DNA from 3 places in the Thalassotalea castellviae genome. Region 3 is predicted to be linked to each of the others. Evidence: predicted binding sites of a transcription regulator. Region 3 holds the regulator's gene; each other region holds the start of a gene.
The links. The regulator FNR, encoded in region 3, switches genes on or off when oxygen is low (the NO sensors DNR and NnrR bind a similar motif). The targets are predictions, from matches to a motif close to TTGATCTAGATCAA.
Positions count from the first base shown of each region.

Region 1 (10,360 bases), on a different contig from region 3:
CCTAACTCGATACTTTTTCTACTATCGTAATTGGTATAAAAGACGAAGCCATCTTCATTAAAAGATTTTAACAACACCATACGAGAGCTAGGTTGACCGTTTTCATTACATGAACTTACTGACATAGCTTCAGGAAGTAAGATGCCAGATTTGTTCGCATCATCAAACCATTGTTGAAATAATTCAAAGGGTGACGTTGTCGCTAATATTTCGGGGGCAGGTAGAGCAACACCTTGACCAAAAGTTAATAGGCAACGAAGTTTTTCAAGGAATGTCATTGTTAATCAAATTTAAATAATGGAGTGGTTTAATTCTAACAGGAAATTTTTGCAGCGAAAATCATTTATCGTGAGGTTAACCTTAATCAACAAGGAATAAATTAGAAGTTAATTGTATTTAGCCAAGCTAAAGCACAGGCGTATTACAGTGATATTGCCTTGGGTCTAATATGATATTTACCAATCTTCACTGTCGTCTAACAGCGCTTTTAACCGTTTTTGTTCTAATAAGTCATCAATACGTTGACGAATGCTAGCGTCTTTAACCTCAGAGTCTTTAACGTCAACCGTTAAATCTGCATCAATATCAACATGACTACTACTAATATTCTCGGAAATTTCATCTGACATAATGGGTGCCTAATTCATGACTCATCATATTTTGTAACATAGGCAAGAAATATTAAATTTTCAAATCTTTTTAACTATTTTATTTTCATAAAAAAAGCCAGCAAATGCTGGCTTGATAATCATGGTAAATAAATTTACCAGCCCTCTACCCCTTTCATATCAGGTAGTTGATGTGCAATCCCTTTATGGCAGTCGATACAGGTTTTTTCACCATCGGCAAGCGAGGTAGAATGTTGTTGTGACGCTCTGGTGCTTTGTGCGGTAAAGTCCATATAATCAAAGTTATGACAATTTCGACATTCTAATGAGTCGTTCGCTTTTAACCGGGTCCATTCATTTTGAGCAAGTCTTTTACGGTGAGCAAGAAACTTATCGCGTGTATTGATGGTACCAAAAATTTTCCCCCACACTTCTTTAGAAGCTTGCATTTTACGCGCTATTTTATCTGTCCATTTATGCGGAACATGACAATCAGGGCAAGTTGCTCTTACACCTGAACGGTTTGAAAAATGAATGGTGGTTTTTAACTCTTCATAAACATTGTTTTCCATTTCATGACAACTGATACAAAACTCTTCGGTATTGGTTGCTTCAAGTGCGGTATTAAAACCACCCCAAAAAATAACCCCAGCAATAAAACCACCAATGACTAAAAAGCCTAAACTGAAATATGCACTGGGTTTTTTCAGCGTTTGCCATCCTATTTTTATTATTTCTTTCATCGGAGACTCCTAATGCTCATTCTTAGTATTTACTTTTGATTTCATTAATGTGTGCATATCAACAAAGGTATTTTCTACTAAAGGCTCTACGTCTTTTTGAGGAGCATGACATTGGTTACAAAAATAACGTCTTGGTGATATTTCAGCCAAGAAGTTGCCATCTCTATCCATGTAATGCGTAACACTCACCATAGGAGCCTGAGACTCTTCTGTACGATTTCTACTGTGACAAGACATACACTTATTAGAATTGAGATTAACCTCATAATTTCTAATTTTATGAGGGATAACCGGAGGCTGCATTGGATAATTCCTTCCTTGTTTAATATCTTTATTGACTGTATTTGCAATCGCCGAAGGTGTCGTTTGAGTATCAATGTTGACCTCACCACGTAATGTCGCGACATGTTTTTCGGCAGCTATTACAGAGCTAGTGAAAAGCGTTAAAAGGACAAGTGTTTTGACTAAATGATTCATCATAGTTTTCATAAATTTCTCCTATACCTTTACAACTTTCACAGCACATTTTTTGAAGTCAGTTTGCTTTGATAAGGGATCAGTGGCATCCAAGGTAACTTTATTCACTAATCGACTGGCGTCAAACCAAGGCATATATACTAAGCCCTTTGGCGGCTTATTGCGGCCACGGGTTTCTATGCGAGTTTGGACTTCACCACGACGTGACACTATTTTCACTAAATCACCACGGCGCATGCCTCGATTTTTAGCGTCATCAGGGTGCATATAGACCAGCGCGTCAGGTACTGCTTTGTATAATTCTGGTACTCGTTGTGTCATTGAGCCTGAATGCCAATGCTCTAATACCCGTCCCGTTGATAACCACATATCAAATTCTGCATCGGGTGACTCTGCAGGTGGCTCATATGGCAAGGCGAATATAATGGCTTTGCCGTCTTTTTTTCCATAAAATTGAAAATCTCTACCTGCTTCAACATACGGATCTGAGCCTTCTTTAAAACGTCTTAGGGTTTCTTTGCCGTCAACAACAGGCCATCGTAAGCCACGCTCTTCGTGATATCTGTCGTAATCGGCTAAATCGTGTGCTTTTCCTCGGCCAAAACTTGCGTATTCTTCAAATAAGCCCTTTTGAATGTAAAAGCCAAAATGTCTCGCTTCATCATTTAATCTATCTGTTGGAACTTGGTTAATAGAAAACTTATTCACTTGGCCATTTTTATATAACACCTCATACATTGATTTACCTTTGTATGTAGGGTTTTTATCAAGAAGTTCTTTGGGCCACACTTCTTCAATTCTAAAGCGTTTTGAAAACTCCACTAACTGCCATAAATCTGATTTAGCTCCTTCTGGCGCTTCTACCATTTGATACCAAGCTTGAGTTCTTCGTTCTGCATTACCATATACGCCTTCTTTTTCGACCCACATTGCCGTTGGTAAAATAAGATCTGCGGCTTGTGCAGTAACGGTTGGATAAGGGTCTGATACAACGACAAAGTTTTTAGGGTTACGATAACCAGGATACGCTTCTTCATTAAGGTTAGCGGCGGCTTGCATATTGTTGTTACACATAGACCAATAGAAATTTAACTCACCATCTTTTAATTTACGGTTTTGTAGCACCGCATGATAACCCGGCTTAGGTGGTATGGTCCCCGTAGGAATTTTCCATAATTTTTCAGACAAGTCGCGATGTTTTTTATTATTCACAACCATATCTGCAGGTAAACGATGCGAGAATGTTCCTACTTCACGAGCCGTACCACATGCCGAAGGTTGGCCGGTTAATGAAAATGGGCTATTACCAGGTGTTGATATTTTTCCTGTTAATAAATGAATATTATAAACAAGGTTATTCGCCCAAACACCACGTGTATGTTGGTTAAAACCCATGGTCCAAAATGAACAAACTTTGGTTTTAGGATCTGCGTATAGTTCTGCTAACGCATTTAAGTTATCTACCGGAACGCCTGATAACTTTGAAGTGTATTCTGCGGTATACGTACTTACAAATTCTGCGTATTGTTCAAAGTTTATTGGCGAAGAACCACCGGCAGTTTTACCATTGTTTTTGGCTTTTTTCTCGAGGTGGTGTTCTGGGCGTAAACCATAGCCAATGTCTGTATTACCTAACCTAAAATTGGTATGTTTGTTAACAAAATCTTTATTAACTCGGTTGGTTTTTATAATGTAATGGGCAATAAAGTTAAGAATCGCCAAATCAGTTTGTGGGGTGAAGATCATACTGTTGTCAGCAAGATCTGAACTACGATGTGCAAACGTTGATAGTACGGCAACTTTAACATGTGGTGCACTTAAGCGGCGGTCGGTAATACGTGTCCATAAAATAGGGTGCATTTCGGCCATATTTGAACCCCAAAGCACCATTGCATCCGTTGCTTCAATATCATCATAACAACCCATTGGTTCATCAATACCAAAAGTACGCATAAAACCACCAACAGCTGATGCCATACAATGACGAGCATTTGGGTCGATGTTGTTGGATCTAAAACCAGCTTTCATTAATTTTGATGCCGCGTAACCTTCAAATACCGTCCATTGACCAGAGCCAAACATACCAATGCCGGTTGGGCCTTTTTCTTTTAAGGTTTGCTTGGTTTTTTCCGCCATAATATCGAAAGCCGCATCCCAAGTTATTGGCGTGAAATCACCTTCTTTGTCAAACTTACCGTTTTTCATACGGAGTAGCGGGGTAGTTAATCTGTCTTTGCCGTACATAATTTTTGAAAGGAAATAACCTTTAATACAGTTAAGACCTTTATTTACAGGCGATTTTATATCGCCATGGGTGGCAACGACTTTACCATCCATTACGCCAACATTAACGCTACAACCTGTTCCACAAAAACGACAAGGCGCTTTATCCCACTTTAATTTAGTGACATCACTACTGGTAATAAGGTTGGTGGCATTAGCTGGGATAGATACTCCGGCAACCGCAGCAGCCGCGGCAACAGCATTAGCTTTTATAAATTCTCGGCGATTAATAGTCATATTGGTACCTATTATTCTTCTGTTAGAAATTGATGATATATCGGGGATAAACTTAATAACCCGACATGATGTTTTAACTGGTCAATTAAGAAGCCTATTTTCTTTTGGCTAGAGGCTTCTAGGGTAAAGACAATTTTTCCTTCTTCACTCACTGCATGTATTTCAGCACCCTCAGTGCAAGTTATTTCTTCTGTCACTTGTGTGATATTTTTTTTAATCGCATGAGCTACAAAGCTGGCGACATGATATTCACAAGGTTGCTGTTTATTTGTTGAATTTTTGTCAATGTGCAAAATATTTTCAGTCATGAACCACCTCAATATTGTTTGCTAAATCTAATGTAATTGCTTGTTGTGGACAGGTAGAAATACATGCACCACATTGATTACAATCGGCTAAATTAATCGTTGGCTCTGCAATGCTTGATGTTTTGTAACTAAATGATATGGCGCGAGGTTCGCAAACATCTTGGCAGCTTTGGCACATAATTTGGTTCTGTGCTAAACATTTTTGGTTAATTGTTATCGTGCCTGGCCAAGGTTGGGTCTGGTTAGATTCAATAGTGTTTTTATCAAGAAATAGCGGTTTTTGACAGACTTCTTGGCATTTGCCGCAGAAAGTACATTCATCGGTAGAAAAGTCTACAAATGGAAAACCTAATTCATCTTTTTTAATAAGGTTAGATTCACATACTAAGATGCAGTCATCACATTGATTACATAGTTCAGTGAATGTATTTTCGTTGATTATCCATGGTAAACGAGGCAGTGAAGGTTGTTTGGTAACCTTTCCGCGGAATAATCTTCTTCTGCTAGGGTTTTCTAATGGTTGAGTCATAGATATAGTTAATACTTGGTCGAGTTACTAAGAGGTTGGCGGGCCAAACAGCATTTGGCTGATCCAAATCATAAAACCAAATCCACCTACAATGATGATGGAAAGGATAGGCGCAAGAAAAACAGCTAGAAAGACGAAAGTATTTTTTTCATATTTTTTAATTTGCTCTGGCGAGCTGTGTTCAGTCATGAATAAATCCTTACTTTTTGTAGAGGTTTCATTGTCTCTATTATCGTGATTCACTATATTGATTTAGATCAAGGTTGTTAGCCTTTAGTTATTATTTAAGCTTCAACTAATTGAATGATATTTAGTATAGTTTCGATTTAGTAAAATGCTTGTTAGAATCAAACTATCTTTTTGAAAATTAAGCAGCATAGTGAGTCAATCAGACATTCGTTATTGGTTTAAAACCTTAACTCAACAATTGCGTAAAAATAGGCAAAGAAGCTTAATCGTTTTACAAGGTGATATTGCTTGGGCAAGTGAGGTTTATGGCACCATGATTGAGCAACTATCTCAAGAGGTTGGCAGTTTAGCGCCTAGATGTGCTATCACCTTTGGCAAAGCGCTCATTGATGATGAAAATGAAGTTATTGCTAACTTTAGACATCAGTTAGGCCGAGAAAATGAGCTTGTATTATTTAATGACCCTGATTTTCACCCAGATGCATTTGCCGCACTTTCTGGCACTATAGTCGCAGGCGGTGTGATGATTTGGTGTTGCACCCAAGCGCAAGCACTTGAAAGTGAAAATTTATTTGTACAACGCATATTAACCAAAGCCAAAAATGATACGTTTAGCTTTGTTCTCTCTCAAACAGATAATGATTTACCGGTGATTGTTGAGCAACAAGATAATAGTAATGAACAGCTAAATTTCGAACAAGAACCAAAATGTTCGTCGCTAGAAAATGGCTGTAAGACTGTTCAACAACAATGTGCAGTGAATGCGATTGAAAAAGTAGCTTTAGGGCATCGTAAACGTCCGCTATTATTAACAGCAGACCGTGGTAGAGGAAAATCTTCTGCGTTGGCAATTGCCGTTGCTAAGTTAATCATGGCTGAAAAGCGTAACCAAGCGCCGCAAAAATTTATTATTACGGCGCCTCATAGCAATGCTTTAGCTATTTTTTTTCAACAACTACAACAATCATGCCCGGAAGGCGAATGTATCCAAAACAGGTTTATTTATCATCATCATAGGGTTGAATATATTGCAGTTGATGTGCTGATCAAAGAAAAGCCTCAAGCACAGTTATTATTAATAGATGAAGCCGCGGCAATCCCCGTTTATATATTGTCGCAACTAGTTGATGTTTACCCTCGTGTTGTTTTTTCTTCAACACAACATGGTTATGAAGGAGCAGGTCGTGGTTTTGCTGTGAAATTCACTCAGCTCTTAATTGAAAAAACGCCTTATTTTAATCAATATCATATCAATCAACCTATTCGTTGGGCGGAAAATGATCCTTTAGAGTCTTTTGTTTTTGATGCGTTTTTATTAAAGAGTCGTAACCTTGAAGAGCCTTTTATTGAAAACAAGGCTGGTAATAAACAAGCCATTGAATTAACCGATCTGAAACATAGGTTACAAGAAAATTTTAACAGCCAAGATGCGGTGTTTAGTTGTATTGAACAACAACAATTAATGGCAGATGAAAGCTTATTACAGCAAATTTTTTCGGTATTAATTACCGCGCATTATCAAACTTCGCCAAGTGATTTAAAGCTATTGTTAAATAATAAAGCACTGCGTTTATTTGTCTTAGAATTTAAACAGAAAATAGTTGCCGTTGCGTTGACGGTTAAAGAAGGCGGCGCTGAAGAGCACGAAATAAGTCAGGTAGCAAACGCTAAACTCCGGTTAAAAAATCAATTTTTACCGCAGTCTTTATTTTTGCATAATCATTGCTCAACGGCATTTGATTTTCAGTATTTACGTATCATGCGCATTGCCGTATTGCCCTGTGTTCAACAACTAGGCTTAGGTTTAAAGCTTTTAAGCCATGTAAAACATTATGCTGAGCAAAACCACATTGATATGCTTGGCACGAGTTTCGGCGCTAATGAAGCTTTATTACGTTTTTGGCACAAAGCTCATTATAAATTAGTGCGTTTAGGTTTTTCAGTGGATAAAGCCAGCGGCGAGCATTCCAGTATGTATTTACAAGCGTTAAATACTAAAGCAGATGATTTAGTCGCTCAATTACAACAGCGGTTTTATCGAAGTTTTACTTATTTGCTCAACGAACAATATCAAAATATCAGCGCGCAAGTGATCATTGAGCTTATTCAGCAATGGCCGACAGAAAATTTACCTTTGTTCACTGATTATGATCGACAAGTGATTGAAAATTTTATCACGAGAAAGAGTTTATTTGATAACTGTAGTTATAGTCTGCATGTCCAGTTGATTCACTTTCTTGCGACTAACTTAAACAATAGTTTGCATGATGATGCTGAAAAACAGCGTTTAATTGAAATTTTAATCAAACGATTAATACAAAAACAAAGCATCGAGAGTATTTGCCAAGAGTTTGATTTAACAGGTAAAAAAGAATTAAATAATACAATCATCGGCGGCGTGAATTACGTAGTTCAAAAACTTTAAAACGTAAGCCTTTAACGAAGTGGTATTTTTATACTGATAAAAAACTGAGAGTGTTTACTAAGCACTGCGCCAATGCCAAAATTTTTTCATCGAACAATATTTCATTAGTTTACGATGATCACATTTTATCTCTTCATCATGAATAATTCGTACTAGGTAATAATTTATCACCTGTGCTAAACCATGACTTGGGTGGCATTGGTAAGTATTCATTAAAATTTGCAACCAATTTTCAAAAGACTTTAATGTCGAAGTAGACTTTTCCATTTTAGATTCCTTTTAACTTATCGTGCAATATGGGCGCTGTTGTTCAATAAAGTTTGCCAGATCACTTGCTTGGCGACTTTATTTAAACAACGACATTGATCACCATGAACGATACCGAGTGATATTAGCTTCTCTAGGACATTTGTCGGTAATGCAACCTGTGCTAAATTTTGGTCAATATTGGTGTGGTTCATTAACATTTTCAACACTCCATTTATTTTACTTGATTGATAAATGTTAGTTTAGGTTAAGTCATAAACCACCTGAATGCAAATGATAATTATTATCAATAGCGTAAAAAGTGAATGATTAGTGATAAGTAAACGAAAAACATCAGTAGGATCAGTGAAAATTAAGATATTGAATACTTATCACAGTGATTTCCCCTGCTTTTTTATTTATTCAGTCAACAGTGTATTAATTTGGCAATTTGCAGGTTACCATTTCTGATAATTGTTAAGGCCAAAAAGGAGTTACCTTTGACGACAACAGTCATTGAAGTAAAAGAGTTAACTAAAATTTATAATGATGTGAATGCGGTTGACGGTATCGATTTTACGATAGAAAAGGGGCAATGTTTTGGATTGTTAGGGCCAAACGGTGCTGGCAAAACCACAACAATTGAAATAATGGAAGGTATTATTCAACCATCGTCGGGATTTGTTGAGTATTATGGCAAACCAATTCATGCCGATATTTCTCAACAAATAGGCATTCAGTTTCAAAATACTGCTTTACAAGATTTTTTAACGGTCAAAGAAACGCTAGATTTATTCACCGCTTTTTATCAGCATACTTTATCTCACGAGCAATTAATTGAGTTATGCGATTTAGGCGACTTTCTTGATCGAGATAATCGGTTGTTATCGGGAGGACAGCGACAACGATTATTACTCGCACTTGCGCTGATAAATGATCCGGAAATAGTGTTTCTTGATGAACCCACCACAGGGTTAGATCCACAAGCGCGTCGAAATTTTTGGAAGTTGATCAAGAATATTAAAGCACGTAATAAAACGGTTGTGCTAACCACCCATTATATGGATGAAGCGGAACAATTATGTGATGAAGTTGTGATCATGGACAAAGGTAAAATTATCGAAAGTGGTACACCGCATCACTTATTAGATAAGCATTTTTCTGATGTTTTTATCTATTTACCTTTGGTGCAAGTTAAGGCTGATTTAATTGAAAAGCATCAATGGCAAGTTATTGGCGAACGAGTCGAAATCACCACAACTCAAGTAGAATCGACATTAGCATTATTAATGCAAGAGCAAGTTTCACTGGAAGGCTTACACGTAAAATCTGCCAATTTAGATGATTTATTTTTAAAACTAACCGGCCATTCTTTGAGGGAATAATATGAATTTCAAACGTTTTTTAGCTGTTGTGAAAGCGCGAAATATTGAATTTTTTCGTGATAAATCTTCATTAGGCTGGAGCTTAGCATTTCCTATTTTATTGTTGGTCGGTATGTCATTTGTTTTCTCTGGGGATGGCAAAGCTGCATATAAAGTTGGGGTAATGAATTTATCTTCGGCACAATCTTCTTTTTTAGACACTAAATTTATTAGTTTTGTTGATTATCAAGATAAAGCGTTAGCTAAAACAAAATTATCGCAGCATAGTTTAGATATGCTGATTGATTTTTCAACACAGCAATATTGGGTGAATCAACAATCACCTAATGGTTATCTAGTCGAGAAAATATTTCTAGCGACTCATCAAAATTTTCAACAACTAACTTCTGAAGGTAAAAAAATTCGTTATGTTGATTGGGTTTTACCTGGTGTATTAGGGATGAATATGATGTTTGGTTGCCTTTTCGGTGTCGGCTATGTCATTGTTCGTTATCGTAAAAATTCAGTATTAAAGCGTTTAAAAGCAACACCGCTCTCTGCTTTTGAGTTTGTCAGTGCACAATTGCTTTCTCGTGCTTTTATCGTAATGTTTACTTCATCTGTGGTGTACATTGGTTGTAATTTCTTTTTTGATTTTTACATGCTCGGCAGTTACTTGGATTTATTTATTGTCGGTCTATTAGGGGCATTTAGCTTGATCACTTTAGGTTTATTGGTGGCATGTCGAAGTAAAAGTGAAGAATTAATAGGGGGGTTACTCAATTTAGCCTCGTGGCCGATGATGATACTTTCTGGCGTTTGGTTTAGTTTAGAAGGAGCACCGGATGCACTCAAAACGATAGCTGATTTCTTACCGCTCACTCATTTAGTTGCTGGTGCGCGTAAAATAATTACAGAGGGAGCTAGCCTAGCCGATATTAGCTACCACTT
Region 1 covers NZ_JAVRIF010000008.1:9,537-19,896, forward strand. Annotated here, with positions in the region: gene pdxH (pyridoxamine 5'-phosphate oxidase) at 1-278, opposite strand, end outside; gene RM573_RS13435 (PA3496 family putative envelope integrity protein) at 456-629, opposite strand; gene RM573_RS13440 (cytochrome c3 family protein) at 764-1,351, opposite strand; gene RM573_RS13445 (nitrate reductase cytochrome c-type subunit) at 1,361-1,840, opposite strand; gene napA (nitrate reductase catalytic subunit NapA) at 1,850-4,348, opposite strand; gene RM573_RS13455 (chaperone NapD) at 4,360-4,656, opposite strand; gene napF (ferredoxin-type protein NapF) at 4,649-5,185, opposite strand; gene napE (periplasmic nitrate reductase, NapE protein) at 5,213-5,374, opposite strand; gene RM573_RS13470 (tRNA(Met) cytidine acetyltransferase TmcA domain-containing protein) at 5,565-7,799, shown strand; gene RM573_RS13475 (hypothetical protein) at 7,857-8,066, opposite strand; gene RM573_RS13480 (hypothetical protein) at 8,084-8,266, opposite strand; gene RM573_RS13485 (ABC transporter ATP-binding protein) at 8,546-9,430, shown strand; gene RM573_RS13490 (ABC transporter permease) at 9,432-10,360, shown strand, end outside.
Region 1: a site for FNR is predicted at 5,433-5,446, ahead of napE (periplasmic nitrate reductase, NapE protein). Genes of this name have one in related genera too.

Region 2 (10,360 bases), on a different contig from region 3:
ACTTCTTTCGGGTTATTTAAAAAGAACATCCAACCGGTTAAAAGAGCAAAAACAACGACATTAATGGTTAATACCAGTGGTTGCTTAGTTAAGTTGATCAAATTTTCAAATGGACTCAGAGTGATACTGTCAACGACTGGGTGATGTGGAAATACAATACGGATCTGGCTTTTACCTATGGTGATAACATCGCCAGAGTGAATAATATGACCGTTTGCAGGTTTTTTACCTTCTCCCAAAAAACAGCCATTTATACTATCTAAATCAACCACTCGCCAATTATCACCATCGAATTCTATCGATAAGTGTTCAGCACAGACATGTGGGTCAGATAAAATAATATCACTATGATAACCACGACCAATACTAATGCTATTTTTATTGAATTTATGACGGCCGAGCAATTTTTGCCCTCGACTGATCTCTTCGACAATTATTTCCATGAGACAGACTCCATAAATTTCTTAGTAAACGCTTGGGCACTTTTTTGTGAAACACCGGCAAAAGTAAAATGACTAAGTAACGCTTGATCATGTCTGTCTATTGATACGCCCAGATACAATACATCGTACAAATCAGCAAAATCTTTATAAGCTCTTGTACAGAAAACGGCTTTATTATTAATATTTTGGTGCTCAGGCATAATAATGTCGTGCTGGCATTCAAACTCAGACACATCGTCTTTACCGGCTTTATTTCCTGGCATGACTCGAGCTATCTGACGTTGGAATAATTGATAAAATTTTGTATCAGATAACTTTTTCGCTTGCATGAAACGGTATTCCATTTCTAATGAACCTGTGAAAAAATTGCCTGCTATGTAGGTATTTTCATCTAAAGAACAATTAGCAACGGCAAGCATAATGAGCGCGTCGTCTTTATCCGCATTTGACTCCCCCCAACAGCGGATAAAAGGCACATCAATTGTTGGTATTAATCCTTCACCAAGTTTTTTTAATTGCCAGTCACTGCTTAACAAAGTCGCTACTAATTCTTTTTGATTGGCTTGCAGTTGATTTTCCATTTGTTCTTCGATGGTGAGCAAGGCGCCTTTTTGGTATTGGGAGATCAATGCTAATAGTTTATCGTGAGGAACAAGAAAGCCAATTTGATTGCCAGAAGTGGCGACATTTATGCCCACTACTTGTGTCTCTTTGTTAACGACAGGGCCGCCACTCATCCCTGAATTGACTGAGCCAGTAAAATGAATACGGTCGTTAAATGATTCTTTTTTAAGTCCGTTATAGGTACCGGGTACGACTATCATGCCAAGATCATGCGGATTCCCTAACGAATAAAGCTCTTCGCCTTTCGTTGGAATATTTTGAGAAATCTCAAAAAATGGCATTTCGGCATCAGTTTCTCGTTTAACTAAAGCCAAATCATTAATTACATCGATACTTTTTAAGGTTAATAACGCTTTATTCCCTTTGTTATCTAAATATTCAATTCGGTACTTTTCAGGGTGGCGAGCAAAACTCGAAATGACATGATAATTCGTTGCAATTAATCCATCACTACTGATTTGAAAACCTGAGCCAATGGATGATTTTTCCCCACTTGCTTTGTCGATTAATCTAATTTGGTAAAGCGATGGTGCAAGTTGTTTGAAAATGGTTTCTGCTTGTTCAACAGCAATACTGACCTGACTGATCAATATTAGAAACAAACCTATTAAGCCCTTCATTTACTATCCTTTTTGTTTTCCACAAGACTATTGTGCCATCGTTGCAGTAATTGTCATTAATTATCGACACATAATTGGCTGATGAAATAGTATAACAAAGTACATTAGTACAAAAATGATTACTATTTAAAAGTTTTTGCTTGTTGGTCAGTGTGGTTAGTTGCTTACTGATTTTATCGAGTAAATTTTAACTTTTATTCTTTTTAAATGAAGCGTTTTAATAGTGATTAATCGCTTAAAAATCAGCGAGTTTGATGTGCGTCAAGTTTAGCGTTGATTTTCTGCGACATAATGTCGCACTTTCTCATGTTCCCTTTGTTTTCAGATTTATTTACTTACAAAATAGCCCCAATTAAAACAGCTAAGTGATTTATCGATGAAATATCCCAGACAATTTTTCCGTATTAAAGCAAGCGTATGTGCAGTCAAAGCGGTATTGCTTTCCTCTACAATTATTTCTAGCCAAGCTTGGGCTGATGCGCCTAATGTTATCGAAAAAGAAAAGCTAAAAAATATCGAAGTGATCACCATTACCAATCAACGTCATCATATTGGGTTAGAGAATAATGAAAGTTATGCTCAAGGTAAAACTACAGAGCCTGATTTAGCGAATTGGTTAACATCTGTACCGGGAGCCAATGTAAATACCAATGGACCGGTTACGGGAATTGCTCAATATCGAGGGCTTTATGGAGATAGATTATCCGCCACTTTAAATGGTCATACGATAATTGGTGCAGGTCCAAATGCCATGGATACTCCCTTAAGTTATTCAACGCCATTAATTGTCGATGCTATGACAATCTATCGCGGGATCGCACCGGTTTCCGCGGGGATCAATACATTAGGTGGTGCAATCGACATTAAAATGCGCAAGGCAGAAAGTAATAATAGTGACGATTGGCAATCAACTGGTGATATTCAATCCGGTATTCGAAGTAATAATAACGCGGGTACTTTATCGTCTGTCGTCAATCTCGCTAAAGGAGATTTAGCTGGTTTGTTTTATGGAAATTGGCAAGCGGGCGATAGTATGGAAAGTGGAGGTGGAGATACAATTTCACCTAGCGATTTTGAAAAGCGTCAATTTGGTACAGATCTTCGTTATTTTGGTCACGCAAGTGAAACGGGTTTTAGTTATCACTATACCGACACGCAAGATTCTGGCACGCCGGCATTGCCTATGGATATTGAATATATTTTTAGTCATCGCGTTAATTTCGATGGCCACTTTATGCTAGGTAATTGGCAAGCGAATTGGTTATTAGGTTACCTAGATGCGGATCATGGTATGACAAACTTTTTGATGCGAACCAATGATGACCCCACAAAATATCGACGTAATAACGCCAGTGCCACAACAACCGATTTTAAATTATCGCTGGAGCAATCGTTTTCTTATGGTGATTTACGTATCGGTGTAGATGGATACTTAGCTGAGCATGATTCTGTGATCACTAACCCAAATAATATGATGTTTGAAGTGGTTAACTTTAACGGTGTTGAAGACAATCGTTTTGGCGCTTTTGTTGAATGGCAACAACAGTTTGATAATACACAAGTTCAATTAGGCTTACGTTATAAACGAGCACAAGCAAATGCTGACAAAGTATCAACGTCTATGGCAATGATGCAGATGCCAAGCGACATGGATATGGGCATGGATGAAAACATGGACATGAATAGCTCCATGGATATGGATGACACTATGCCAATGCCGACAATGTCAGAACTTGCGATTGATTTACGCGATGGATTTAATCAAGCCGATAGGAGTGTTACTGACAATAATTTCGACATTGCTTTAAGCATCGATACCCAATTAAATGAGCTGTTGTCGATGTACATTGGCTTAGGGTTAAAAAATAGGGCACCTTCTTATCAAGAACGATACTTATGGACACCCATGGAAGCGACGGGCGGATTAGCCGATGGAAATACCTATATTGGTAATATCAACCTTAAATCGGAAACAGCGCAACAATTAGATTTGGGGTTAACCTATCAATCAAATAATGTTCGCTTTGCCCCGCATATTTTCTATCAAAAAATTGATGATTATATTCAAGGTACGCCCTTAGGGATGGATGAAATGTCGGCAAGTATGATGGCGAACATGATGTCTGGTGATGATAACCCATTACAGTTTAATAATGTCGATGCGAAATTATACGGTGTAGATCTAGACGGATACGTTCAAGTGAATGAACATTTGCGTTTATCGACTATTGTTAGCTTTGTCAGAGGCGAGCGCCGTGATATTCATGATAACTTATATCGCATTGCGCCGTTAAATGGCCAAGTTAATGCGAGTTACTCAAGTGATGAATGGTCAACGAATCTTGCCATTGTATTTGCAGCTTCCACTGATAAGGTTGCTGTGACTAATAATGAACAAGAGAGCGCAGGCTATGGCGTGATCAATGTTGATTTTCAATATTATCTAAACAATCAAGTGACCTTACGCGCAGGTGTCGATAATATTTTTGATAATGAATATCGAAACCATTTAGGCGGATACAACCGTGTCAAAGGTAGTGATATTACTGTAATGAATCGTTTACCTGCCGAAGGCATGAGTGCTTGGGCTGAAGTAAGCTATAACTTTTAAACACTCCACTCTTTGTGTTTTAATGCTTGTAGCTTAGCTGTTACAAGCATTTTTTTATTTCTACTTTTGAAATGATTCACTAACAACCCTGATATACATCAAGGTAAATACCTTCTTTTATTGCTCAAAATTTCATATTAGAGTAACATTAATGATAATCATTGTTATTAACATATAAGGCTGTCATGACGCTTTCACAGTTAGCGCGGACTCAACGTGCTGTCATTCGTAAACTTCCTGAAAATTTCGACTTAACGACTAAGTTGATTGAACAAGGCTTTGCGCTTAAAACGGAAGTGACACTTGCTCATAAAGCTCCTTTTAATGGCCCAATTGCCTTCAACCTTCACGGTACCAAAATTTGTATTGCCCCTAGTGTTGCACAACAAATAGGAATCGAAATCGTCTAATGTCTGATCATTTACATATTGCGTTAGTCGGCTTTGCGAATTCTGGTAAAAGTACGTTTTTTAATGCCTTAAGTGGTGCAAAACAAAAAACAGGCAATTGGTCGGGAGTAACCGTTGCTATCAAACAACAGACCTTTTTATTTAATAATCAAGCAACCTTGTTAACTGATTTACCGGGTATTAGTTCCTTATCAGCACGTACTCATCAAGGAAAAGATTTATCTATCACGCAAGATTTTCTCAAAGCAGAAAAAATTGACTGTTTAATTAATATTGTTGATGCGACGCAATTGAAGCGACAGTTGTACCTGACAACTCAATTGTTGGAGTTAGGTTTACCTGTCTTAGTGGTGCTAAATAAAACCGATAGAAAAGAAGCGGAGAATGTTGATACAAAGTTAATGTCAAAAGAGCTTGGTTGTCCGGTGATTATTGGTAATAGCTTAAAACGTAACATGACTGAAAAAGTTGCCGACGCTTTGCAATCTATGCCAGCTAAAACCACGCAAATACAGGCACTGAACTTACCCGAAAACGTTATTTCTTCTCAAAAAGCAGACGATGTTCATTTACACCAGTTAGAACAAGGTGATTGTAATTCTGAAGGCTGTAAGGCAAAAAATGATAACGCGATCGCCATTATGCAAGCACGTTATGAATTTATTCAACAGCTGTTATCACACGTACAAATCGATGAGATGAATAAAACACAATTAAGCGATAAACTCGATCATATTATTTTGCACCCTTGGCTAGGTGTGCCCGTATTTCTTGGCATGATGTACTTACTGTTTATGTTTGCCATTAATGTCGGTAGTGCCTTTATCGACTTTTTTGATATTTTAGCCGGCGCAATATTTGTTGATTATCCACAACAATTTTTAACGGGACTTGGTACTCCGCAGTGGTTACTTACGCTTATTGAAGGCGCAGGATTAGGCTTGCAAACTGTGGCTACTTTTATTCCTGTTATTGCCTGTTTATTTATTGGCTTATCGATATTAGAGAGTAGTGGTTATTTAGCGCGTGCTGCGTTTGTTGTTGACTCTGCCATGCAACGTATAGGTTTGCCTGGTAAAGCGTTTGTACCATTGATTGTCGGGTTTGGTTGTACAGTGCCTGCGGTTATGTCGGCGCGTATTCTCGATAGCGAACGAGAACGCATTACTACCATTATGATGTCTCCTTTTATGTCATGTGGTGCAAGGCTGCCAGTATATGCGCTTTTTGCCGCCGCTTTTTTTCCTGACTCTGGCCAAAACTTAGTCTTTCTACTTTATTTAATTGGCATTGCAGCGGCTTTATTTACCGGACTTTTATTAAAACATACGGTATTAATGGGGGCCAATTCCGTAAATATTATGGAACTACCTTTATATGAAATGCCTAAGCTTTCTTATTTAATTCAACGAGTAACACAACGTACACGTTCTTTTATCCTTGGCGCGGGTAAAACAATCGTCATTGTTGTTTGTGTTTTAAACTTTTTTAACTCGTTGGGCACCGATGGAGAATTTGGTCATCATGATTCTCAAGACTCCTTGCTAAGTCAAAGTGCGCAAGTTGTGACGCCACTTTTAGCTCCGATGGGGATTAAAGAAGACAACTGGCAAGCGAGTGTGGGTATAATCACCGGCATTTTTGCAAAAGAGGCGTTGGTAGCAACATTTAATAGTTTATATGCAGTTCCGTCACAGGAAGAGGAAGCTGTTGCTTCATTTAAAGACTTATGGACAGAAGCGATAGATTCCATCAAAGAAAACTTGTTAGGAATTGAAGCTGATGATCCACTAGGTACCGATATTGGCGATGTTTCAACGATTGAAATAGCCGCAGAAGAACAGGGTGTAGATGAAACGACTTTTACTGTCATGCAAGCAGCATTTGTTGGCAAAATTGGTGCGTTTAGTTACTTGCTGTTTATTCTTCTTTATACGCCATGTGCCGCGGCGATGGGCGCGATCAAAAGTGAAGTGGGCACCCGCTGGGCTAGTTTTGCTGCATTATGGAGTTTCACCTTAGCTTATTTAGTGGCGACTTTTGTGTATCAGCTTGCTACTTTTACTGAATCTCCTTTTGCTGCAGGTATTATATTACTTATCGTTATCAGTGTCTTTGTTGCGATTTATCTATGGCTAAAACGCTTCGGAAAAAATATTTTAACGATACCGACACAAGTGTCATATCACTAACGATAGATAAAGCGTATTTAATTTTTACCGACATTAAGCAGGATATATTCCTGCTTTTTTGTAGTTGAATTTTTACTTGTGTGCACGATAAATAATCATTATTTTAGCGATAGTGAAAAATTTATTTATGTGGAGTGTTTATGGAAGAGCAACTAGCAGAAAAATATTTATTATCTAAACCTGAAGCATCGCTCTATTACCCTTTTGGTGATGACGTAAAAGTATTTCGTGTAAAAACTAAGATGTTTGCGACATTAGCACTTGGAAAAGGATCGGAAAAAGATACTGATGGCAAAATGGCAGGGCATTATTGTATTAACTTAAAATGCGATCCTGAAGAAGCCGAAATGCTTCGTGATATTTTTCCTTCGGTTATCCCCGGTTATCATATGAATAAAGCGCAATGGAATACGGTGATTCTAGATGGTTCTATTCCTCAAGGCGAAATAGAGCGGATGATTGATAATTCTTATATGTTAGTGGTCAGTAAAATGACCAAGAAAGATCAGCAGTCAATTTTGTTACATTTGTGATGTTTTAATACACTCAAAAAAGGCATTTGCGATGTAAGGAAAACGTCGGCTAGGAGCCAAAAGCAGAAGTAGAGAAATCATCAATCCCGTTTAGATCATGTCTGAGCTACTACAGGTAACGCCCTCAGAAGGCGCGCTGTCTTTTGGCGTCGCCCTTGCTGATATAATCATATAACTTAAAGTTTAGGTCTTAAATTCTCAATCACTTGAGTATCCACCCAATATCTTTTTCCTATATATTTGCGGGTTCCATCTTCTTTTACTTTCCATTCTCCTCTAGTAAAAAATAGATATTTTCCATCATGTGTCAGTTGTGGAGCGCCTTCAGACATTTCAGTGTTTATTTTTGAGCCCATATTGATTGCGGGTAACCAAGAGCCATCTTCCTGTTTAAAGCTGATATACATGTCTGAATCCCCATACCCATCCTCTCGATTCATATACCAGATTAAATAGGATTCATCTGGGGAAATAAGAGAGCCACCTACATATTTTGCTGAATTAATTCCAACATTGATTTTTACTGAAGGGGTGTATTTTCCATTTATAAGGCGAGAATAATGGATAGTGCCATTTTCAATATGTTCTCCCTTTTTATAAACCGTAATATAATAAGTTCCGTTGGACGAAACCGACATCCCATGCGCCATTTTATTTATGAACTCTCCTGGGCTTTTGGGTTCCGACCAACCAGCATCAGTTCGTTCCCTATACTTCTTTCCGATATACATAACATTACCGTCAGTGGAGAATTGTGGCCACCTTATATCGGTCTCAGATTCCTGTCCCCAAGTATTGTTTTCGTATCGAATAACAAAAAATGCGCGCTTTTTATATTTGCCATGTTTCCTAGTGAAGTAGAATTCCTTCATATCTGGCGTAAACGAACCATGGTCAAACCTTCCATCTGGAGAGACTATTTTTGGATCAAAAAGCTTAGGTATTAAGCCGGGTGGTTTTTCGCCAAAATAGCGACTTTCTAATGCAGGAGTTTTGTCTTTACTATAACTTTTGCAGCTTATAATCAAAAATAAAAGAAACAAAGGGATTGAAGACTGGACAAATTTCATAATTGATTCCTTATTTAGCAAAAACAGGTAAAACAACATTTGAAATCTGAGCCATAAGCTTTTCTTCTCTGGTATGTCCTGTGAGCACAATAGTTAGCTCAAGCTCATCAATCACAATAACGCGTTGATCACCACCGCCCCAGGCAAAGGTGGCATTGTAGGATTGGTCACCCGACGTAAGCGTGGATTGATACCAAAAATAGCCGTAGCGATAGTTTTCAGGCATCCAATCTTGAGTCGGTTTAACAATACCTGTGGTGGCCTTAGCAAGATAGGTTTTTGATATAAGCTGTTCGCCGTTCCATTTGCCATCGTTGAGAACCACACTACCCAGCTTGAGCATATCCCTAGATGTCATGCTCACCATCCAACCAGCTTGTGGCAGACCACTAACATGTGTGTACCAGCTATAATTAGTAATGCCTAATTTATCGAGGATTTCTTTTTCTATGAAATCCTTAGCAGTTCCCGGCACAACCGCGTCAATAACTGTCATCACCAACATTGGATTGTGGTTACCATAATTATATATCTGAGACTCTTCAGTAATTGGCGCTGTGTTCTCAAGAAGTGTCTGAACCAGGCCTTGACCTTGGAGTGGTTCAGGATTTTTCTTTAGTTCTTCCCACTTGTCATTATTGACGCGAAGACCACCATGCATGGTGAGTGCTTTATGAAGAGTGATTTTTTCTGCGCCTGCCACAAGCTTTGTGCTATCGATACCTTTTAAGAAACTAATGAGCGGCTTGTCAAGATCGGCCATAGTCAGATAACCCATCTGAATAGCACGCCCCAATGCTAAGCTGGTATAGGCTTTAACGGCTGAAGCTTGTGGGTGCGCTAAGTTGATACGGCCGCGCAGATAATAAGATTCAAATAAGAGCTTCCCCTTGTGGGCGATTAGTAGACTGTCGTACTTACCGTATTTACTTTCGGCTATTTCTTGAGCTAGCTTAACAATCTTAACTATATTACGACCATTATCGCCTAATTTGCCCACGAGGATACCGTCTTTCCTGTCAGTTGGTGCTGTATCGATATAAGCTTCTTTGAGTGGAGAAATATCTCTGAATGAAAGCGTGGTTTCGGCGGTTGTAGCTTCCGGCGCTATGCGCTCAATTTCTTTCGCGTCATATTTATTTTGTGCGGTTACTAAGCTGCAAAAACCGCTTAATAACACAACGATAAATAAATTTTTAAATTTTAACTTGATCATTGCTATCCCTTTTACTCATAAAATGGTTATCTTTGATAATCAAAGTAATGTTTATTAAAGAATTAATGGTAATAACTCACTTTGTTTTTACCGCTTAATTACCTAGTATGGATAGTTTATGAATCGATTTAACAATAAAACAGACAAGCTATGTAAAAATATAAGGCAAGAAGTTTTACAAAAGTTTACATTCAGTATTATGTAAACTCTTGTATATTTGAAAAAAACTACACATCGCTGTTAACTGTCATTTCAAATAAATGGGCATAAATTTGAGTACTAAACCTAGACTTCTTATCGTAGAGGACGAACCTATTATTTTAATGGGACTCACCGATTTATTTGTATTTCATGGCTATGAAGTTGAAAGTGAAAGTGATGGAAAAAAAGGGTTAGCTAAAGGGTTAGATGGACAATATGCCTGCATTATTTTGGATGTTATGTTGCCTTCTATGAATGGTTTTGAGATCTGTAATGTACTGAGACAACATTCACGTAGTCAGCCCATTATCATGTTGACTGCAAAAAATACTGAACAAGACATCATTAACGGCCTAACACTTGGCGCTGACGATTATGTAGCAAAACCATTTTCAACATCAGAACTAGTATTACGCGTGAATTCTTTAGTTAGACGTTCA
Region 2 covers NZ_JAVRIF010000004.1:27,356-37,715, reverse strand. Annotated here, with positions in the region: gene RM573_RS08965 (FHA domain-containing protein) at 1-443, opposite strand, end outside; gene RM573_RS08960 (S1 family peptidase) at 434-1,687, opposite strand; gene RM573_RS08955 (TonB-dependent receptor) at 2,064-4,298, shown strand; gene RM573_RS08950 (FeoA family protein) at 4,484-4,708, shown strand; gene feoB (ferrous iron transport protein B) at 4,708-6,900, shown strand; gene RM573_RS08940 (MmcQ/YjbR family DNA-binding protein) at 7,041-7,433, shown strand; gene RM573_RS08935 (hypothetical protein) at 7,610-8,503, opposite strand; gene RM573_RS08930 (serine hydrolase domain-containing protein) at 8,514-9,719, opposite strand; gene RM573_RS08925 (response regulator transcription factor) at 9,992-10,360, shown strand, end outside.
Region 2: a site for FNR is predicted at 4,387-4,400, ahead of RM573_RS08950 (FeoA family protein). Genes of this name have one in related genera too.

Region 3 (10,360 bases):
AAGCCAGCTCGGTCATTAATGCCGATAAATTAAGTAGTTGAATAAAAATCAATTGCAACTTCAGGGCATTAGATAAAGTAATTTCAGCATGGTTGCTAGCTTTAGCTTTTTTATTGCTTCGAAAAGAAAACATGCTAAGCATCCTTTTGATCAAACATACTTTTTATCATTTTAAAGTCGTAAAATATATTAAGCATGATAGATTGCCAGCGCTTTTAAACATTGATTAACATGCGCTTGTCCACTACCCGCTTCAATAAATGCTTCTTGACTTTGACCAGGTAACGATAAACCGAATTCAACCCCACTTTGATGATATTGAAGCACTAAATAGCACAGATTACTGAGTTTATTTTCTACTGTTGAACTTGGCATATCATTAAAATCTAAAATCAAAGCATGACTATGAGGATCACTATGTTGCTTGGTATGCCAAATATTCCTTTTGGCCACTTGTTTCCAAGCAACTTGACTTAAAGGCTCTCCGCGTTGATAACGCTTTAAATCATAAAAGTCGTCACCTTTTGTTAATACACTACTTTCAACCGCTAAATTATCTTCAAGCGGAGCGCTGATATTGTTGTTAGAATAGGATTGGCACTCAAGCGCTTTGGGAAAGCAGATCACGCTAATATCAAACTTTAATTTTGTCCAACATTTGAATAGACCTAAAGGATATTCACTAACAATAATTAAACGACCAAGGTGTTTTTCCCCTCGAGTTTTATATTTTACAGGGATGGTTACGTTTTTTTTATCTTTGATTGAAGCCACTGAGATAGGTTTTTGTTCTGAAAAGGAGAAAGTAAAAGATTGTTTATATTGCTGAGCTGAAATATTAATAGGAATGATAATTTTTTCATCAACAAACCCAAAATAAATACCATTACCGTCCACCTGTAAACCCGCCATATTAAAAAAACTATAAAACATGGTTGTGATAAATAAACTCGTAAATAAATAACTCAAAAGAATGATGAGGTTATTTTGATAATTGGTTCCTAAAATAAAAAGCAAAACGATAAAAAAGATGAAAGCAAGACCAAATCGGCTAGGCAAAATAAAGATATTTCTTTGTGCAAGCTTATGATTAGGCTGACTTGGCATACGTTGATTCAACCAAGTATCAAACTTTTTAGTGAAAAATTGTTTAATTAATCGACTTAACTTACGTAACATAGCTTATGAGCATCCATGATGAGTTAAACGTTTTAATCACTGAAAAATGATGCGCTATCAACTGTACTCAGTATTTGTGTTGAGAATGATTCGTGACCGGTCATTTGACGCCCAACCATTCTATGTTCACAGACGGCACTAAACACTGATTTAATATCGTCAGGAAGGACATGATCTCGATTATCAATAAATGCCCAAGCCTTCGCTGCAGCGATCAGCGCTTTGCCTGCTCTAGGTGATAACGGATTTACGGCTAATTGGCCACTGCGAGAATGTTCAAATAACGCAATAACATAATCGATAACCGGATCTGAAACATAAAGATTACTGATTTGTTTTTGTATTGTTTGTAATTTTTCTAGGGAAATAATCGAATGTATTTCCTCATAATTTAACGAAATATTGGCAGATTTTAATATTTGTTGTTCCGCCTTTTTATCTGGGAAGCCTAATGAAATTCTCATCATAAAACGATCTAGTTGAGATTCTGGCAAGGGATAAGTTCCTGCATGAAATAATGGGTTTTGTGTTGCAATGACAAAAAAAGGTCTGGGTAAAGAATGCGTGCAGCCATCAAGACTAACACTATTTTCTTCCATCGCTTCTAATAACGCACTTTGTGTCTTAGGGCTGGCTCGATTGATTTCATCGGCTAAAACGACTTGGTTAAAAATAGGCCCTTTGTGCAAGGTAAACGTATGTTTTTCTGTATCGAAAATTGACACGCCTATAACATCAGCAGGCAACAAATCGCTGGTAAATTGAACTCGTTGATAATTTAACCCTACTGAAGACGCTAATACATGGGCTAAAGTCGTTTTTCCCATACCGGGTAAATCTTCAATCAATAAATGCCCTTTTGCTAGTAAACAGGCTAGTGCTAATTTGACTTGTTCAGGTTTACCGATCACAAATCGTTCAATCTGTGATAACGCTTGAATGACGAGTTCTTGCATGAATATCCTTTTACTAAAATGGTTTAATAAAAATTTATTGACCTTAATCAACAAGTTCCACCTTTGAGTATGACATGCTATCTGCTCGTTAACAAAGCAGATAATAGAAACTTAAATAGTGCCTGTTATTTCTACATAATAATGAATTGTTTTTACACGTCAAAGTGTCCGTTGATAACTATAATATTAACTTTTAATCAATAAAAACAATCCGTTAATGATATTACTTAGTGATAATAAAAAACATATGAATATAGATTTTTATGACATTGAATATTTAAATAACCCAGAGCCAATTACGCTTAAAGCTGACTTTAAACAGTTTTTATTATCATTAGATGTACCAACCGTGATTGATGTAGCCGGTAAACATGTTGATAAATGTCGTGTTATTGTCACTTTATTACATGGTAATGAACCATCAGGATTAATTGCCATTCACCGTTGGTTGACTTCCTTAGGGGAATTACCGACACCGCAAACGAATATTAGGTTTATTATTTGTTCAGTAGAGGCCGCGAATGCCAGCCCGTTACTAAGTCAACGTTTTTTACCGCATGGAATTGATCTAAATCGCTGTTTTGGTATTTCACGAAATGATGGTTACTATGCTCGAGCTCGACTCATTGAAGAAGCCATTAGAGAAGTAACCCCTGAATTCGTCGTTGACTTACATAACTGTTCGGGTTCAAGTCCTGCTTTTGCTGTATCGCCGACGTTATCAATGAAAGAAATCGCGTTAACTTCATTTTTTTGCGATGCGGTAATTTTATCAGGCTTACAAATAGGCGCATTAACTGAACAAGCTTTTAGTTGTCCAACCATAACAATTGAGTGTGGAGGCAGTAATGACGAACAAGCGCATGAAGTCGCTTTTGAAGGAATACAAAACATCGCTGAATGTCCGCCAAACGTTAATTACCCACAAAAAAAATCCGTTGAGATAATTTGTAAACCCTTACGGTTAACGTTAAAAAACAATGTAGAACTAACCTATAGCCATCACTATGAAGGTGAATGTGGTGTGACGTTATTAGATAATATTGAGCAATTTAATTATGGTGGCGCTCATCAAGGTCAAATGCTAGGTTGGTTAGATTCAAAAGGGTTAAAAAATTTGCAATTATTAAATGAAGATCAAGAAAACGTTATCGACGAATTTTTCACTTTACGAGACAATCAATTAGTCTGTGCAACTCATTTGAGAATATTTAAAGCAACAACAAACAAGTTTATCGCCAAAAATGATTGTTTATTTTATGTCGTTAAACATTCTTTAGGAACCTTTGAAACGTGATAAATAGTTTTTACCTGTGATGAATAATGTTAACCTCCAGCCAAGATTGTCAGTGAAAGATATTGTCTTTGTATGGAATTAGATTTTCTATCAGCCTTCGTCATCGGTTTATTAGGTGGTGGTCATTGTATTGCGATGTGTGGAGGCATTACCACCATGCTTACGTCTGCATTACCGCAACAAATAAACAAAACCCCCTTTATATTAAGCTATAACGTAGGGCGAATATTTTCGTATTCTTTGATAGGTGCTATCGCAGGTTTAACCGGCTCACTCGCAATTAAACACTTAGGATTTCCTATTGTCACTTTAAAAATTATTGCCGGTATTTTTTTAATCTTGCTCGGATTATACATTGGTCAATGGTTATTATGGATATCAAAAGTTGAAGTAATTGGTAAACACCTTTGGCAACACTTATCGCCTTTAAGTAAAAAGATAATTCCGATAAAGAGTGTAAAGAAATCTTTCCTTTTAGGTACCTTATGGGGTTGGTTACCATGTGGTTTAGTTTATTCAACATTAACCTGGTCTTTAGCCAGCGGCAACGCAATAAAAGGAGGTTTGATCATGATGTTTTTTGGGCTTGGTACTTTACCTGCGTTATTGACGGTTTCATTTGGTTTTACTTTTATAAAGCTATTAATGCAAAATAATTATTTTAGAAAAACTATGGCGTTATTACTAATAAGTTATGGTATCTTGACGCTAAAATTTGCATATACACAAATGTTCTAATACCATACTCGAAGTGGATAATTAACTTAGATGTTAAGGAAAATATGTACAAGAATCAAAGCGCATCACAACAACATATTCATTGCCAAAATTGTAGCATCAGTGAACTTTGTCTACCGTATTCTCTTGATGAAAAAGAGTTAGAAACCCTTGATGAAATCATTGACCGGAAACGCCCTATCCATAAAGGTGAGCAGCTTTTTCAAGATGGTCAAACTATGCAGTCCTTATACGCTATACGCTCTGGCACTTTCAAAACGTTTACGGTAAACGAAAGTGGTGAAGAACAAATTACCGGCTTCCATTTAGCAGGAGATTTATTAGGGTTTGATGCCATAGCAGAGTCTGAACATCCGAGCTTTGCAAAAGCATTAGAAACTTCAATGGTTTGTGAAATCCCCTATAATACCTTAGATAATTTATCTAATCATATGCCAAAGCTTAAAAAGCAAATCCTTCGTATGATGAGCTCTGAAATTAAAAATGATCAAGAAATGTTAACTTTATTGAACCGTAAGAATGCTGAGCAGCGTCTTGCTACATTTTTATGTGCCTTAAGCGCCCGTTATCACGCTAGGGGATTATCAGCCACTGAGTTCAGGTTGACGATGACTCGCAGTGATATTGGCAATTATATCGGCTTAACGGTTGAAACAATTAGTCGCTTATTGAATCGATTCAATAAAAATGACTTAATTAAAGTTGATGGCAAGCTTATTACGATTTTAGACAGCGATAAGCTTGAAGATTGTGCTGCGCTATAGCAGCAGATCACTCTCCCACATACTTTTCCTTGCGTAAATATTTCTCAAACATCTGTAAAGTATTTGCTTGCTTAACTTTTCCTTCAATACGACCAATTTATTGATTTAAAACAATCTTCAACTATGTGTTATATAAGAATATAACTATACTGATAGTAAATCATTAACATGAGTTATTCTGGAGCGAATATGGAAAAGTATCATCAAATATTAGCAATCATAGATCCAACCACTGAAGATCAAAAAGCCTTAAAAAGAGCGATTGAATTAGCCAAACAAACTCAGGCCACCATCACAGCTTTCCTTTCGATATATGATTTTTCTTATGAGATGACTACCATGCTGTCAAACGATGAGCGTGAAGCTATGCGCAACTCGTTAATTAATGATCGTATTCAATGGTTGAATGAGTTAATTAACGTTTTACCACACGATAATATTGCAATAGATACTAAAGTAATTTGGCACAATAGACCTTTTGAACCCATTATTGAAGAAGTATTAAATAATGGCTATGACATAGTCATTAAAGGGACACATCAGCACGATAAATTAAAATCAGTCATATTCACGCCAACTGATTGGCATATCTTAAGAAAATGTCCCTGTCCTGTTTTATTAGTGAAAGATCATTTATGGCCGATGAATGGCAATATTGTCGCGGCACTCAATGTAGGCAGTGCTGAAGCAGAGCATCAATCTTTAAATGTAAAAATAACAGAAGAAGCGATCAATCTATCAAAATTGATCAAGGCAAATGTTCATTTGGTCAACTCTTTCCCTGGCACTCCCGTTAATATCGCAATTGAGATCCCTGAATTTAATGCAAACGAATACAACGAATCCATGTTAAGTCATCATATAGAAGCGATGGATGAGCATGCTCAACAGTTTGCAATCAGTAAAGAGCACACCCATGTGGAAGAAGGTTTACCAGAAGATATCATTGTCAGGCTGGCAGACGAATTAGATGCAGAATTAGTGATCTTAGGTACTATTGGCCGAACAGGATTATCCGCTGCCCTGATCGGGAATACTGCTGAACATTTAATTGATAATTTAAACTGTGATGTTTTAGCCTTAAAACCGGATGGATATGTTTCACCACTTGCCAATTAACGCTTATGTTAAAGACCATTTTATCAATGTATTAAATAATAAGTTTAATACGCAAACAAGGTAACACATTGCTTGTTTTATTTACTAGGGCCGTTTTGCTGAAATAGCAAAGCGGCTTATTTTTTCAGTAAAAATATTTATTTTTATTTTTATATTTATCAAGAAAATTAATTAACAAAAGTGATGAAAGAACTTTAACAGACTAATGTTGATTGATTCTGATGGAGACAATTTAAAATAACAGCCCAAAACGGCTCAACATCAACGTTAGATATGGTGTTGTTTGTCTTTAAAAATAAAAACACTGATCTAATTGATCAGTGTTTTACATTACCACGTAAATATTTAACCTTTTTGGTTAAATTTACGGAAAGCCAACCCTATTAAGCCCAAAGCAAAAATAGCTAGTGTTGAGGGTTCAGGAACGTCTGTTTGAGGAGAGTATGCGCCATATACAGCAGAGCCAAAATGTGCACTTCCCCCTAGAAATGTATGATTTTGATTGACGAGATCTAAAAGGTAATAACCATTAGTATAGTCATTAGCATATAAATTCCCATTGGCATCAAAAGCGATCGTTTCACTTGCTGGTGCAGACATTAAAAAAGTAGAAACTAGTGTATTAGGATCAATAACATACAATTGACCAGAGTCAACAGCAAAGATGGTACCCGCAAGAAAGGTTCCTAAAATAGTTTCTACATTGGTTGTTGCAACTGATATTCCATCGTATGAGCTATGCCCTACAAATGCTCCTAAATAAGTTGTCGCCGCATTAGAGGTATTGATACTATATAAACCAGTACTGGTAGCGCTTAACAAGTTGTTATTTAAATCAAAGGTTGCTGACTCTGAACTCCCTTGCCAAAGTCCACTGCCGATAAGTGAGGTTGAGCCATTATTAATGTCAACTGAATAGACAGTAGTACCATTTATCCCAAAAAGTGAGTTACTATTATCAAAGGCTAAGCCTAAATTCCAAAGACTCGAACCTAAAACGGTAGTTGTGCCTGTATTAGTATCAAACACGGTTAATGGTGTACCTGCACTTATGGGATCTGAACCATAAATTAATGCTGCATTTGATGTACAACTAATGGCCAATGCAAAGCTAGTAACTAAGCCTTTCAGAAATTTGTATTTCATTTGAGTTATCCTTCTAATCCCTTTTCATCAAAAATGAAAGGTATTTATGTATGGCTAAAAGTACGTTAAAAATATTAAAGTGCATAAAAGATGCCATCTCAGTAATCCACTAAGAATCATAAAGTTACAGAAGACGGAATTATTATGCTTTTACTTATGTAAAATTTCCCGACAGCACGTCCGTTCAATTTTCAGAAATGATTTATAGCGTTAATGGCTTTTTTATACACGTTAATAATGATGTTATGACTGTCAAAATGAAAAAGAATTTGTCGAATACAAGATAATTTATTTACCATAGAAAAAGAGCCACTATTGAAAAATAGTCGCTCTATATTGACGTAATAGGCTATTAAAATAACGTCTTGGTTTTCTTTGTGACTTCACCGCTATCTAGTACTATGATTCTTCGAATTAGCGTTAATAATTTCCCACCATTTGTTGCTGCTTTAAAGACTCTTCTGTTGAATCATGACTAGTTTTAAGTTTGATGACAACGCGTCGATCATAAAAACTAACTTCTTGCTGATTATTAGCGACAACCGGAGATTCTTCTCCATAAGCAAATAAGTTGATGCGTTCAGCTGTTATTCCTTTATCTATTAAAGCATGTTTAACCGCATTGACTCGAGCAATTGATAAGGCATGGTTAAGCGCTTCGTTACCTTGTAAATCGGTATAACCTGATAAATCAATCATCAATTCAGGCGCTTGCTTGAGTAAACTCACTAACGAGTCAATTTGACCTTGATAATGCGGTTGAATATCACTTGACCCTGTTGAAAATTGTAAACTCATTAATAAGTTTTCAGCTTGTAATTGTGTTGTATTGTGTTGACTGTTTTGTAATGCGAGTAATTCATTTTGGTATTCTTGTTCAATCTGCTCCATTTTTCGCTGATAATTTGCTAGGGCAAGTTGATGGTTATTCTGTTCTTTTGAAAGTTGCACTACTAACTCATCTTTATCATTACTGACATTGATATGTTTTGCTGTAAACACACCTAGGATCCCTGAAACAAAAGCCCCTACTGGCCCTGCTACTACAGCCCCTAATACAAGACCACTTCCAAAGCCAATATTTTCGTTTTGTTTATGTTGCTCTGCTTTAGTCAATTCACTAGTTTTTACATCATCATTTGCCATTAAGGGTGTTGAAATTAATGAGGTTGCTACAAAGCATGCTAAGCAAGTTTTTTTTATCGTCACCTGATTTAAAGTTGAATTTTTCATAATGCCACCGTTATTGATTAGTTAGTTAAAGTTAAAATTTAAGCGTTGTCTTCGCTTCTTTGTGATGACTGTATTAAACCAAGTAAAAATGCCATTAAAAGGTCACAATAATGGCAATGCAATAAACAAATGTGGCAACAATATGGCAATGTGACGAAATTCAGGAATTTATTGATAAATTTTTATATAGTGACGTTGTCAATAAAACAGATACGTCTCAAATAACTTGAGTCAAGTCGATTTAGGTAAAGATATATAAATGTCAAAAAGAATTGCTATCGTCGAAGATGAAGCCGCGATTAGAGAAAACTATGCTGACGTACTTAGAGCACAAGGTTATCAAGTTCAAACTTATGCCAATAGAGCTTCAGCGACACAAGCCTTTAGTATTAAGTTACCTCATTTAGTTATTTTAGATATTGGCCTAGAACAAGAATATGATGGCGGCTTCACTTTATGCCAATGGTTAAGAAATTTATCGGTGACTTTACCGATTATTTTTTTAACCGCCCGTGACAATGATGTCGATACTGTGTCGGGTTTGCGCATTGGCGCAGATGACTACTTAACCAAAGATATTAGCTTACCTCATTTAACCGCAAGAATTTCAGCGTTATTTAGACGTGAAGACGCTTTAAATAAACCCACTGAACAAGATCATTTACTCACCGTCAATGATTTAACCATCGATAGTCAAAGAATGACGGTAAAATGGCAAGATAAGCTAATTGATTTAACAATAACAGAATTTTGGATGGTTTATGCCTTAGCCAAAACTCCTGGTCATGTTAAAAACCGCCAACAACTGATGCAAGATTCTAAAATTTATGTTGATGACAGTACAATCACCTCACATATTAAACGGATCAGGAAAAAATTTAATCTTCGTGACAAAGATTTTGACTGTATTGAAACGGTTTATGGCATGGGTTATCGATGGGAGCAAGGAAACACAACAAGTGTCAATAACAAGGTAACTTCTCAAGTATGAAGTTTAGGTTTGGTTTACGCAGTAAGTTATTATTACTTTCATCCTTTTTAGTCGTTATTCCTTGGTTTGGCTATCAATATGTGTGGGAGATGGAAAAATATTTAAGGTTTGGTCAAGAGCAAACCATTATTGGCACTGCACGCGCCCTTGCCACGGCATTGCATGAGCGCCCCAATCTGTTTAATAACCAAGCGAGCTTTTTACCAAGTGTCGAAAAAGGGAAAGATTTATATGGTTATCAACTGAACCATCCAATAAATTTAGATGGCAGTCACCAAGATTGGCCAAACTATCTCGCTAAATCGCATTATTACGGTGTTAATAACCAAGTGACCAATAGCGATTCCAAAGCAACTTTACCGCTTGAAAAGCTCTCAAATAATTACACAGCAGCCGTTGGCAAATATGATAAGTATTTGTATTTTTTCGTCAGCGTTGTCGATGATAAAGTCATTTACCGTGATAAAAACGCCCGCAGTATTAATCTGAATGACCGTTTAGAGCTGGCTTTCACAACTCCTGAAGGTAAATTTCAACGCTATCTTGTCGCAAATAAGCAAGCTGGATGGTTAGATATCTTTCAAATACAAAATGACGATCTTACTCCTCCAACCCCGGCTCTGTTTATCCAAGGAAAATGGCTTGAAACGACCCAAGGTTATAATATTGAGTTTCGGATCCCGTTAAAAAATATTAGTGATAATTTAGCCTTTGCTATTCACGATGTTGATGAGAGGTTTGGACAAACAAACAGTATTATAGCCAGCGCGAATACAGCCAATAAAGATTCGTTAGGCACAATACTCGTGCCCTCTCCAGAAATAGAACGTATTGTTAAAGGCATGAGTTACACCAATTCAAGTGTATGGGTTGTCGACCAACATCATCGCGTACTCGCCAAAGCAGGCGATATTCAACAGGCCAATGGCCTTTGGCA
Region 3 covers NZ_JAVRIF010000013.1:35,246-45,605, reverse strand. Annotated here, with positions in the region: gene RM573_RS16970 (transglutaminase TgpA family protein) at 1-133, opposite strand, end outside; gene RM573_RS16965 (DUF58 domain-containing protein) at 190-1,179, opposite strand; gene RM573_RS16960 (AAA family ATPase) at 1,212-2,135, opposite strand; gene RM573_RS16955 (M14 family metallopeptidase) at 2,383-3,432, shown strand; gene RM573_RS16950 (sulfite exporter TauE/SafE family protein) at 3,505-4,170, shown strand; gene fnr (fumarate/nitrate reduction transcriptional regulator Fnr) at 4,215-4,934, shown strand; gene uspE (universal stress protein UspE) at 5,124-6,053, shown strand; gene RM573_RS16935 (PEP-CTERM sorting domain-containing protein) at 6,399-7,199, opposite strand; gene pdsO (sortase-associated OmpA-like protein PdsO) at 7,620-8,432, opposite strand; gene pdsR (proteobacterial dedicated sortase system response regulator) at 8,692-9,423, shown strand; gene pdsS (proteobacterial dedicated sortase system histidine kinase) at 9,420-10,360, shown strand, end outside.